Regions from separate parts of the Labrys sp. LIt4 genome, predicted to be linked through region 2. Evidence: predicted binding sites of a transcription regulator. Region 2 holds the regulator's gene; the other holds the start of a gene.
What was found. Region 2 encodes PhoB, which activates phosphate uptake and scavenging genes when phosphate is short. Its sites were predicted from a motif close to TGTCATNNANCTGTCAT; they were not measured.
Positions count from the first base shown of each region.

Region 1 (6,356 bases), on a different contig from region 2:
GGCGGCCTCGCCAGCGTGCCGGAACTGATCGCAAGGCTGGACGAGGCGGTGCGCCATCGCATCCTGCGACGATCCTCGGCGCCGCTGGTGGTACCTTCGACCCTCGCGCCGGAGCCCGGGCTGATCGGCGCGGCCCTCCTGGCCCATCAGGGAGAACGCTCGTGACGGCCTTGCTCGAAATCTGCGTTGCCGACGCCGACAGCCTCGAAGCCGCGATCGAGGGCGGCGCCGACCGCATCGAACTGTGCTCGGCGCTCGAACTCGGCGGGTTGACGCCGTCATCGGGCCTGATGCGCCTGGCTGCCCAGGCACCGATCCCGGTCTATGCCATGATCCGGCCGAGGGCCGGCGACTTCGTTTTCTCGCCCCGGGAGGGCGAGATCATGCTGGCCGATATCGAGGCGGCGGGCGGAGCAGGGCTGGCCGGCGTGGTGCTGGGGGCATCCCTGCCCGGTGGTCGGCTCGACGAAGCGTTGCTGTCGCGCCTGCATCCGCATACCGAGGGGCTCGGCACCACGCTGCATCGCGCCTTCGATCTGGTGCCGGACCGGCAGGCGGCGCTGGAGACGGCCATCGCGCTCGGCTTCGAACGCATCCTTACTTCGGGAGGATCGGCCGGCGCTCCCGCCGGGCTGGACGAATTGGTGCGCCTGCACCGGGCGGCCCGGGGCCGCATCGGCATCATGCCGGGCTCGGGATTGACGCCGGCCAATATCGCCGCGCTGCTGGCGGCGCTTCCCGTCACCGAGGTGCACAGCTCCTGTTCGGCGGAAGGGGAGCCATGGAGCGCCGATGCCGTCCGCCTCGGCTTTGCGGTGGGCGGACGACGCCGCACCAGGGCGGACATCGTCCGCGCCTTCCGGGCGGCGATGGCGGGAATCTAGATCAAGCCGATGGATAAGTCCGGCCCTGGCCGAGCCGCCCCTTACCCTTACCCTCTCCCCGCAAGAGGCGGGGAGAGGGGGTCCCATGTCACGCCTTGGTGCGAGATGTTGCGTCTGCAGAATAAGGCGAAACACCGAAGTCTCCCTCGCCCCGTTCTTACGGGGAGACTGTAACCCATGTATCCGGTTCAAAGTGTTACCCATCTATCCACTGGACAGGGTGAGGGGCGGCGTGACGGTTCAGATATAGCCTAAAGGAATGGCCGCCCGGAGGCGGCCATTCCAGCGACCAGGATGCGCTGCTTCAGATGATCTGGCGCAGCACCACGAAGAGCGCGAAGGACAGGGCCATCGAGGCCGGGAGGGTGAGCACCCAGGCCATGATCAAGTTGCGCACCGTCGACATCTGCAGCCCCGTGCCGTTGGCCGCCATGGTGCCGGCGACACCGGACGACAGCACATGGGTGGTGGAGACGGGCAGGCCGAGATAGTCGGCGGCGCCGATCGTCGCCGCGGCCACGATCTCGGCCGAGGCCCCCTGGCCATAGGTGAGATGGGTCTTGCCGATCTTCTCGCCGACCGTCACCACGATGCGCTTCCATCCCACCATGGTGCCGAGGCCGAGGGCCAGGGCGATGGCGACCTTCACCCAGGTCGGGATGAACTTGGTCGTGTTGTCGGTGGCTACGTGATAGGTCTTGATCGTCTTCAGGTCAGCGTCCGACACCGGCAGCAGCTTCTTGGAGTCGATCAGCTTGAGGGCCTCGCCGATCAGATACATGTCGTTGCGGGTGTTCGAGACCAGCCCGGCAGGCACCGCCGCGGCCGAGCCGTAGGGCGAGAGCTGGGATGTGGTCTGCTCGATGAAGATCTTCAGGGCCGGCGTCGTCTCGTCGCTCCAGTTGCGCGTGCGCACCGCCTCGGCGACCTTGGCCTTGGCATCGGCGGGGGCGACCGTCACGCCCGGCTTGACGTAGTTGCCCAGGACCGAACCGGCTGCGGTCGAAGCAGCCTTGTAGGTTTCGAGATAGTTGATGTCGGGCGTGCGGTTGAGGGCGAAGGCGGTGGGCACCACGCCGATCAGGATCAGCATGATCAGGCCCATGCCTTTCTGGCCGTCATTGGAGCCGTGGAAGAAGCTGACCAGCGTGCAGGTCAGGATCAGCAGGCCGCGGATCCACAGCGGCGGCGGGTTGTTGCCCTTCGGCTCGACATAAAGGGCCTTATTGCGCACCACGACCTTCATCAGGAGCAGCAGGGCGCCGGCCAGGAAGAAGCCGAACAGGGGCGAGATCAGCAGCGACAGGCCGATATTCTTGGCCTGGGACCAGTCGACGCCGCTGGTGGCGGAGCCGGCCGGCGCTAGGAACTGGTTGGCGAGGCCGACACCGATGATCGAGCCGACCATGGTGTGCGAGCTCGAGGCCGGCAGGCCGAAATACCAGGTGCCGAGGTTCCAGACGATGGCGGCGATCAGAAGCGCGAACACCATGGCCAGGCCCGCGCTCGAACCGACCTGCATGATCAACTCCACAGGCAGCAGCGAGATGATGCCGAAAGCCACCGCACCGCTCGCCGTGAGCACGCCGAGGAAGTTGAAGACGCCCGACCAGATCACCGCGAATTCGGCCGGCAGCGAGTGGGTGTAGATCACCGTCGCCACCGCATTGGCGGTATCGTGGAAGCCGTTGACGAATTCGAAGCCGAGGGCGATCAGCAGGGCCAGGCCGAGCAGGATCCAGGGCACGGCCACCGCGCCGGTGAGATCGGCGACCAGTGCGTAGCAGACATAGCCCAGGCCCCCGAGCAGGATCAGGGCGATCACGATATTGGGCAGGTTGCCAAGAGAACTCGGCCTGTCGAGCGGATGGCCGCTCCTGTGGCCCGAAGTAAGGTCCGTCATCTCCAAACACCCCCGTGTTTCCATGGTCTGGCGACCCTTAGGCGGGGTTCGTGAAGCTTGGATGACAAAATGTTAATCTGGCGCAGCGACAGGCAAGAAGGTTGGCCGGTCATGCCAACGCCATCGATGCTAAGCCCGACCGAGCCCGTCATTGCGAGGGTAGCGAAGCAATCCAGGGCTTCTAGAAGCGGTGGCCTTCGCTCCTGGATTGCTTCGCTACCCTCGCATTGACGCGTGAGTCAAACATCGCGACCCGGGCATCAGGACTCGTTCGCGGATGAAAACGCCTGCCGGCGCCACAGGATTTGTATGGCCCGGTCGAAATCGGCGGTGGCCTTGTCGAAGGCGCCGAGCTGGCGGTGGACGATGCTGCGCTTGAAGAGGGCGTCGGCATGGCCGGGGTCCAACGCGATCACCCTGTCATAATCGGCGATCGCCTCGGGAAAGGCCCGTTTGTGGTGATAGGCAAGAGCCCGCTCGTAAATGGCGTCGATGGCGTGGGGCTTGCGTTCGATTGCCCTGCTGAATTCGGCAATAGCCCTGTCAAGGTCTTGCTCGCCGGGCCTCGCCGGGCTGTCATCGGGCGACATGGTTTCGGATTCGGACATGCTGACGGAACGCCTTTGCACCTCGGCAGAACCTGCCGGGACTGCGGCGAGGCCTCTTCATCCGCCGCACGAATCCCGAGTCACGCTCGAGAGAATCTGCCGGCATATGAGCAGCAACGTTAGGGAATGTCCATGACGTTGCGTTAGTACCGAAGTCGCCTTCCCGACGGTGGTGCCGAGAGGTCGATATTCCGCAATCCATCCGGTGTGCTTTGCTTTTTCCTTGACTTTGCGCTGCAAAAAGCGCAGCAACCGGCTGTATCGACCGCTCGGGGGTTCGCGCGGCGCGCTGGTTTTTTGCTCGTTGAGAAGCAGCGCCTCACCTCCCGGCCGTCCCCACTAACATTCCGCTGCTCCCATCCGCGCGTGGGTCGCGATATCGCCGTACCGTCTCATCATGCCATTGCGGCGGGTGACGGGCTGTGATCGCGGACCCGGACGGTGGCCGCGCTGCCGTCCGATCGACGAGCGTGGCATGAAGGATTTGATGTGACTTCCGAAGTAACTTTTGCGTCGCTCGGCTTGGCCGAGCCGCTTTTGCGTGCGCTTGACGCCGCCGACTACAAAAATCCCACCCCGATCCAGCACAAGGCCATTCCCGCCCTTCTCGAAGGGCGCGACATGATGGGCCTGGCTCAGACCGGCACGGGCAAGACCGCGGCCTTCGCGCTGCCGATCCTGCAGCGCCTGTCGAAGTCGCGCCACGGCGCCGGCCCTAAGGGCGTGCGCGCCCTCATCCTGGCGCCGACGCGAGAACTCGCCATTCAGATCGACGAGAGCTTCCGCACCTATGGCGTGCATATGGGCTTCCGCACCGCTGTGATCTTCGGGGGCGTCAGCCAGGGGCCGCAGGTCAAGGCATTGTCCGACGGCGTCGACATTCTGGTCGCCACGCCCGGCCGCCTGCTCGACCTGCAGCAGCAGCGCAAGGTCCGCCTCGACAAGGTGGAGATCCTGGTGCTCGACGAGGCCGATCGCATGCTCGACATGGGCTTCTCGCGCGACGTGCTCAAGATCGTCGACGAGACGCCGCTGGAGCGCCAGTCCCTCCTGTTCTCGGCCACCATGCCGAAGGCGATCAAGAAGCTCGGCGAGGAAATCCTGCTCGAGCCCGTGCATGTGGAAGTGACGCCGGAAGTGGTGACGGTCGACAAGATCGACCAGCATGTCTACCACGTGCCGGCCTCGGTGAAGCGTTCGCTGCTGCTCCATCTGCTCAACGATCCGGCGATGAGCCGCGTCATCGTCTTCACGCGGACCAAGCATGGCGCCAACCGCGTCTCGGGCCATCTCGACAAGGCCGGCATCCCCTCGGCGGCGATCCATGGCAACAAGTCGCAGAATGCGCGCCAGAAGGCCCTGGAGGATTTCCGCTCCGGCGCCACGCGCATCCTGGTCGCCACCGATATCGCCGCCCGCGGCATCGATGTCGACGACATCACCCATGTCGTCAATTTCGAGATGCCGGTGGATGCGGAAAGCTATGTGCACCGCATCGGCCGCACCGCCCGCGCCGGACGCAGCGGCATCGCCTATTCCTTCTGCGATCCCAATGAGCGCGACGAGCTCAAGGCGATCGAGCGCCTCACCAAGAAGCCGCTGATGGTGGCCGCTCCGGTGCAGGGGCTCGAAGCCGATCAGAAGCACGGCGAGCGTGGTCCCCGTCACCCGCATCAGGGCAAGCCGAACGGCAAGCCCCGCAACAGCGGGCAGCAGGAAAAATCCCATTCGGGCCAGCCGCGTTCGGGGCGTTCGCGCCGTCCGGGTGGCCGCAACAATCAGCGTCGCGCCGCCTAAGGGCGCGGCCTTTTCATTCCCTCAATAGGACCTGCACATGGCAAAAGAAGAACTGATGGAATTTGAAGGCGAGGTTTCCGAAGTGTTGCCGGACGCCCGTTTCCGCGTGAAGCTCGACAATGGCCACGAGATGATCGCCTATACGGCCGGCAAGATGAAGAAGAATCGCATCAAGACCATCGAAGGCGACCGCGTCACCGTCGAGATGTCGCCCTACGACCTCGACAAGGGACGCATCATCTTCCGCCACAAGGACGAGCGTGCTTCGTCCGGCCCCCGTCCGCCGCAGCGCGGCGGTGGCAATATGCGTCGCCGCTGATCGGATTCGGGGGCGGGTCGTCAGACCCGCCAGGACGCCCCTTTGCCGGGAGCGCGGACTGGTGCGCCGGTCTTCGGAGCCCCGGCACGGACCTCGCACCGGAACCGGGAAAAAACTCTACCCTTGTCGTGCCCGGGCTTGTCCCGGGCATCCAGACAGCGCAAGTCGCCGCGAGTGCGACCCCTGGATCACCGGGGTCATGACCAGGCTCGAGGTCCTCCCCGTCGGCGCTTCGTTTGCGGGAATGCCGATCCCGCCCCATCGCGCGATGGGCCGAGAAGATCGGCACGGCGGCTCTCTGCGCTCAATATCGCTCATTCGACAATTTGGGCTTGCCACCCCGGGCCCTTCTTCCGCATCGATGGCACAGCCTCGAATCCGGAAGACCCACCATGAGCCCAGACGAACTCGGCCTGCGCCGCGCCATCATCGACAAATGCCGCTGGATGAACGCCAACGGCCTCAACCAAGGCACCTCCGGCAATATTTCGGCCCGCTTCGGCGACCGCATGCTGATCACCCCCTCGGCCGTCCCCTATCACGAGATGGAACCGGACATGATCGCCGCCATGCCCTTCGAGGGCGAGTACGGCGCCTGGCAGGGACCGCTGAAGCCGTCGGTGGAATGGCGTTTCCATTTCGACATCCTCAGGGGCCGCCCGGATGCCGGCGCTGTGGTGCATACCCATGCCACCTGGTCCACCATCCTCGCCATCGCCCATAAGCCGATCCCGGCCATCCACTACATGATCGCCGCCTTTGGCGGGCCCGACATACGCTGCGCGCCCTATGCCCGCTACGGCTCCGAGGAATTGTCGCGTTTCGCCCTCGAGGCGCTGGAAGGC
Region 1 covers NZ_JAGIPY010000019.1:67,393-73,748, forward strand. The annotation lists gene J8I29_RS25510 (ROK family protein) at 1-165, shown strand, start outside; gene J8I29_RS25515 (copper homeostasis protein CutC) at 162-884, shown strand; gene J8I29_RS25520 (inorganic phosphate transporter) at 1,189-2,787, opposite strand; gene J8I29_RS25525 (tetratricopeptide repeat protein) at 3,048-3,395, opposite strand; gene J8I29_RS25530 (DEAD/DEAH box helicase) at 3,885-5,192, shown strand; gene infA (translation initiation factor IF-1) at 5,230-5,511, shown strand; gene J8I29_RS25540 (class II aldolase/adducin family protein) at 5,904-6,356, shown strand, end outside.
Region 1: the regulator PhoB is predicted to act here: its motif matches at 2,838-2,854, upstream of J8I29_RS25520 (inorganic phosphate transporter).

Region 2 (6,356 bases):
TCGTCGGCTCGCTCACCATGGTGCTGCTGGCGCTGCTCCTTGGCGCCCCGATCGGCATCATGGCCGGGACCTTCCTCGCCGAAGCCGGCCGTGGCAGCAAGTTCGCCGACGCAGTGCGCTTCATCAACGACATCCTGCTCTCTGCGCCATCGATCCTGATCGGCCTGTTCGTCTATCAGATGATCGTGGTGACGACCGGCGGCTTTTCCGGCTGGGCCGGCGTGGTCGCCCTCGCCATCATCGTGCTGCCGGTGGTGGTCCGCACCACCGAGGACATGCTGGCCCTGGTGCCGATCAGCCTGCGTGAGGCCGCGTTCGCATTGGGATCGCCCATGTGGAAGGTCATCATGTTCGTGACCTGGCGCTCGGCCCGCACCGGCATCGTCACCGGCATCCTGCTGGCGCTGGCCCGCGCCGCCGGCGAGACGGCACCGCTGCTGCTCACCGCCTTCGGCAATTCCAACTGGTCGCTCGACCTCGGCAAGGCTTTCGCCAGCTTGCCGGCCGCCATCTACCAGCTCGCGCCCTATCCCGATCCCAAGGCCGTCTCGGTGGCCTGGAGCGGCGCCCTCCTCATCACCGCCGGCGTGTTGGCGCTCAACATCCTGACCCGCTTCGTGCTCGCTCCCAAGAAATGAGTGCTCCCATGTCCGCTCCCCCCCAAGCCTCCATCGCGGTTGCCGAACGCCCCCTCGTCGATCCGGCTGCGACCGTGAAGCTCAAGGTCGAAAACCTCGACTTCTACTATGGCGAGAAGCATGCCCTCAAAGGCATCAATCTCGACATGATGGACCGCCACGTCACCGCCATGATCGGCCCCTCCGGCTGCGGCAAGTCCACCCTGCTGCGCGTGCTCAACCGCATGTACGACCTCTATCCGGGGCAGACCGCCAAGGGCCGCGTGCTGCTCGACGGCCAGAACGTCATCGGCAAGGAGATCGATCCGGCGGTGCTGCGCGCACGCATCGGCATGGTGTTCCAGAAACCCACGCCCTTCCCGATGTCGATCTATGACAACATCGCCTTCGGCGTGCGCCTGCATGAGTCGATCTCCAAGGCGGAGATGGACCAGCGCGTCGAATGGTGCCTCACCAAGGCCGCCTTGTGGAACGAAGTGAAGGATCGCCTGCACGCTTCGGCGCTCGGCATGTCCGGCGGCCAGCAGCAGCGCCTGTGCATCGCCCGCACCATCGCGGTGAAACCCGAAGTCGTGCTGCTGGACGAACCGACCTCCGCTCTCGATCCGATCTCGACCGCCAAGATCGAGGAACTGATCGACGAATTGAAGCGGGACTTCACCATCGTCATCGTCACGCACAATATGCAGCAGGCGGCGCGTTGCGCGGATGTCACGGCCTTCTTCTATCTGGGCGACCTCATCGAGGTCGGCCAGACCAACAAGATGTTCACCACCCCGAACGACAGCCGTACGCAGGACTACATCACCGGCCGCTTTGGCTGATCCCCGGCCAGCGTCGAATTCATTTGGAGGCGGCATGTCCGACCATATCGTTACATCCTTCGATCAGGAACTGCGCGAACTGCGCAACATGATCGCCGAAATGGGTGGCTATGCCGAAAAGAGCGTAGCCGACAGCGTCGAGGCCCTGCTCAAGCGCGATACCCAGCGCGCCAAGGCGGTGATCGAACTCGACGCCGCGATCGACAAGCTGCAGCGCCAGGTCGAGGACCGCGCCATCCTGGTGATCGCCAAGCGCCAGCCACTGGCGCTCGACCTGCGCGAGATCGTCTCGGCCCTGCGCGTGGCCAACGACCTCGAGCGTATCGGCGACCTCGGCAAGAACGTCGCCAAGCGCGTGGTGGCGATCCATGGCCATATCCAGCCGACGCAGCTCTTCGGCGGCTTCGATCACATGGCCGATCTGGTACTCGAGCAGCTCAAGCAGGTGCTCGATGCCTTCGCCCAGCGCAATGTCGACGAGGCCCTCTCCGTCTGGCGTTCCGATGGCGAGATCGACGCGATGTACACCTCGCTGTTCCGCGAATTGCTGACCTATATGATGGAAGATCCGCGCAATATCGGCTTTTGCACCCATCTTCTGTTCTGCGCCAAGAACATCGAGCGCATCGGCGACCACGCCACCAACATCGCCGAGACGGTCCATTATCTCGTGACCGGTGAATCGCCGGCCGGCGAGCGGCCCAAGGCGGACAACAGCACCGATCTCGTCGACCTTCCTGTGCCGGCTAAATAACAAGGGATAGGCCATGCCTCCCAAAGTTCTGATCGTCGAGGACGAAGAAGCGCTGACCCTGCTGCTGCGCTACAATCTCGAAGCCGAAGGCTATGAGGTGGACAGCGTCGCACGCGGGGACGATGCCGAAATCCGCCTGCGCGAAAGTGTGCCGGACCTGGTTCTGTTGGACTGGATGCTGCCGGGCCTGTCCGGTATCGAGCTGTGCCGCCGCATCCGCATGCGGCCGGAGACGGAACGCCTGCCCGTGATCATGCTCACGGCGCGCGGCGAGGAAACCGAACGCGTGCGCGGCCTCGCCACCGGCGCGGACGACTATGTCGTCAAGCCCTTCTCCGTGCCCGAGCTGTCGGCCCGCGTGCGCGCCTTGCTGCGCCGGGCCAAGCCCGACCATGTCGCCTCCCTGCTCAAGGCGGGCGACATCTCGCTCGACCGCGAGACCAAGCGCGTCCATCGCGGCAATCGCGAGATCCGCCTCGGCCCGACCGAATTCCGCCTGCTCGAATTCCTGATGCAGGCGCCGGGCCGGGTGTTCGCGCGCGAACAGCTGCTCGACAGCGTCTGGGGACGGGACGTCTATATCGACGAGCGCACGGTCGACGTGCATGTCGGGCGTCTGCGCAAGGCGATGAACCGCACCCGCGAGATCGATCCGATCCGCACCGTGCGCGGCGCCGGCTATTCCTTCGACGAGACCTTCGCCAAGCAGTCCTGAGGGCGGTTTGCGGGGCATTGCCCACTCGCTTCGTTTCGCAAAGCCTGCGCGACGTAGAGAGTAATAGCAGTACGCTTTGAATTCGACTCATCGAACGTCATTGCGAGCGAAGCGAAGCAATCCAGGAGCCCCGAACTCCAGGCCTGCGAGTTGCTGGATTGCTTCGCCTTGCTCGCAATGACGGGCCGGGATTTCGCGATTTGGTGTAAGGGTGAGCCTCAGTGTCCGGCCTGCTCCCCCGCTCCGCGATCACGCCCCCAGATCCGCCTGCCGCCGCTGCAGATAGCGTCGGATGGCGGGGTCGCTCTCCAGGCCGATCGCCCGCGAATAGGCGTCGCGGGCGTCCTGCGGCCGCGCGGCCCGCGCCAGCAGGTCCGCCCGCGCCGCCCAATAGGGCTGGTAGTCGGCGATACGCCGGTCGCGAACGACCTCGTCGAGCGCGGCAAGGCCTGCCTCCGGCCCATCCAGACGTGCCAGGGCCACGGCATGGTTGATCGCGGCGACCGGCGAGGCCGTCAGCAGCACCAGTGCCTCGTAGAGGGTCGCGATCGCCGCCCAGTCGGTGGTTGCACAGATGCGCCGATGCGCATGAGCCGACTGCAGCGCTGCTTCGAGCTGATAACGCCCGATCCGCCCGGATCGGCCGGCCTCAGCCAGCAGGGCTTCCGCCTCCTCGATGAGAACGGCATTCCACAGCGACGTATCCTGCTGCTCAAGCGGGATATAGTCGCCCGACCTGCCGCGGCGGGCCTCCCGGCGCGCCTCGGCATGCAGCATCAGGGAAAGCAGGCCGAGCACCTCCGGCTCGTCCGGCAGGAGCGAGACCAGCAGCCGGCCGAGCCAGATGCCTTCCCCCGACAGATTGCGCTCGCGAGCCTGGGCGCCCTCCGGATCGGCCCAGCCCTCGGCATAGACGGCGTAGACGGCTTCCAGCACCGCATCGAGACGGCCGGGCAACTCATCGGGCTCGGGAATGCTGAAGGGAATGCGGGCCTGCTTGATCTTGAGCTTGGCGCGCACCAGCCGCTGGCTCATGGCCGCCGGCGAGACCAGGAAGGCGCTGGCGATGGCCCCGGCATCGAATCCCAATGTCGCCTGGAGGATCAGCGGCGCGCGCACGGACACATCGAGCGCCGGATGGGCGCAGGCGAACATCAGGCGCAGGCGCTCATCGGGAATGACATGCCGCTCGCCCTGCCCCGAGGCGAGGGTTTCGATATGGTGGATAACCTCGTTCGCCTTCTCGCCGCGCAACTTGGCGCGGCGGGCGGCGTCGATCTGCCTGCGGCGAGCCGTCGTCAGCAGCCAGGCCTCGGGGTTGGCAGGCACTCCGCCCGCCGGCCAATGCTCCAGGGCTGCCGCAAAGGCGTCGGCCAGGGCGTCCTCCGCGCCCGCAATGTCGCCGGAACGCGCCGCCAGAAGAGCGACGAGCCGTCCATAGCTGCGTCGCGCGACGGTTTCGGCAAGCGCGGCGGCGGGCGCTGAGGACACCGGCCGGGCCGTCCGGCTCAGTAGTCTTTCGGATCCCATATCGGCCGGACCTCGATGGTGCCGACGGCAGCACTCGGGCACCGCGCCGCCCAGCCGATCGCCGCATCCAGATCCGCCACATCGATGAGGTAGAAACCGCCCAGCTGTTCCCTGGTATCGGCATAGGGGCCGTTCAGCACCTGGGTCTTGCCATCCGCGATCCGCACCGAGGTGGCCGCCGCCGTCGGGCGCAGGCGATTCCAGCCCAGCAGGATCCCGGCCGATTGCAGGGCCTGGGTATAGGACTGATAGGCTGCCAGCATCGCCTGCTTGCTGGCGGGCTCCACCTTCTGCATGGCCTCTTCGGAACTGTAGATCAGAATAGCGAACTGCATGGTTCTCTCCTATGTCCGCCGGCGCATTATGCGCCGGCTCGACAATGACGCGCCATACCGTTCGCTTTCGACATCGCAGCTAAAATTATGCGCTCGCCTTGGTGAGCTGCTCGATCTCGGCCGATCCGAGATTGAGCTCGGTCGCCTTGACCAGGTCGGAAAGCTGCTCGACGCTGGTGGCGCTGGCGATCGGGGCAACGATACCGGGCCTTGCGATCAGCCAGGCGATGGCAACCTGCGCGGGCGTGGCGTTCTTGGCCGCGGCCACGGCATCCAGGGCAGCGAGGATGCGCAGCCCGCGCTCATTGAGGTAGTTGCTCATGTCGCCGCCGCGCGCATTGCTCTTGGCGAAATCGGCTTCGCTGCGATATTTGCCGGAAAGAAAGCCCTTGGCCAATGAGAAATAGCTGGTCACGCCGATCTCGTTCTTGAGGCAGAACGCCTCGAGCTCGCTCTCATAGCCGGAACGATCATAGAGATTGTATTGCGTCTGCAGATTCTCGAAGCGCGGCCACATCTCCTTGGTGCTGATCGCCAGCGCCTTGAACATGGTGTTGACGCCATGGTTGGAATTGCCGATCACGCGCACCTTGCCGGCCTTGACCAGTTCGGCATAGGTGCCGAGCGTTTCCTCGAGCTCGACCTCCGGATCCTCCCAATGGGAGAGATAGAGATCGATATAGTCGGTCTGCAGCCGGCGCAGCGAATCCTCCACCGCCTGGACGATATAGGCACGCGACAGGCCCTTCTTGCCGGGCCCCATTTCCGAGCCGACCTTGGTCGTGAGCACGATGTCGGCGCGATTGCCGCGAGCCTTCATCCATTTGCCGATGATGGTTTCGGACTCGCCCCCCTGATTGCCGGGAACCCAGGCCGAATAGACATCGGCGGTGTCGATCAGGTTGAAGCCAGCCCCGACGAAAGCATCGAGGACGGCGAAGGAGGCTTTCTCATCCGCGCTCCAGCCGAAGACATTGCCACCCAGGCCAAGCGGAGCAACCGACAGATCTGACCGTCCAATCGCACGTTTTTCCATGAATGCTCTCCATATCCATGACAATAAATGAACCCGCCCGGCACGTAAGCCTGCCGGTTCGGGCCCAAAGCCGCAGGGAGCTCAAATCGAATAGGTCAGCTCTTGTTCCCTGCCGCCTGCCTGACGCATCTCCTCCACCGACATGTTATCGAGCAGGTTGGAAGAGAGGTCCCGCACGCGCCGCATCAAAAGGCGTACGGTGCAACCTGGAACATCCGGGCAGTCGAGGCAAGGCTGATAAGCGGTATGGCTGGCACAAGCGATCGGCGCCAGCGGCCCGTCTAGGACGCGGATGGCATTGCCGACGCTGATCTGGCTGGCTTCGCGCGCCAGCATATAGCCCCCGCCCTTGCCCTTCTTGGAGCGCACGATACCGGCCACGCGCAGCTCACCCAGGATCGCGTCGAGAAATTTCTTGGGAATGCGGTTGGCTTCCGCGATTTCCTGGCTTTGCGCCGTTTCGCCAGCCGGAAGGCTGGCAAGGTGCGCCAGCGCCTTGAGGCCATATTTTCCCTTGTTCGTCA
Region 2 covers NZ_JAGIPY010000001.1:24,551-30,906, reverse strand. The annotation lists gene pstA (phosphate ABC transporter permease PstA) at 1-638, shown strand, start outside; gene pstB (phosphate ABC transporter ATP-binding protein PstB) at 647-1,462, shown strand; gene phoU (phosphate signaling complex protein PhoU) at 1,497-2,216, shown strand; gene phoB (phosphate regulon transcriptional regulator PhoB) at 2,230-2,931, shown strand; gene J8I29_RS00110 (DUF6596 domain-containing protein) at 3,181-4,422, opposite strand; gene J8I29_RS00105 (YciI family protein) at 4,440-4,796, opposite strand; gene J8I29_RS00100 (aldo/keto reductase) at 4,882-5,832, opposite strand; gene J8I29_RS00095 (Rrf2 family transcriptional regulator) at 5,914-6,356, opposite strand, start outside.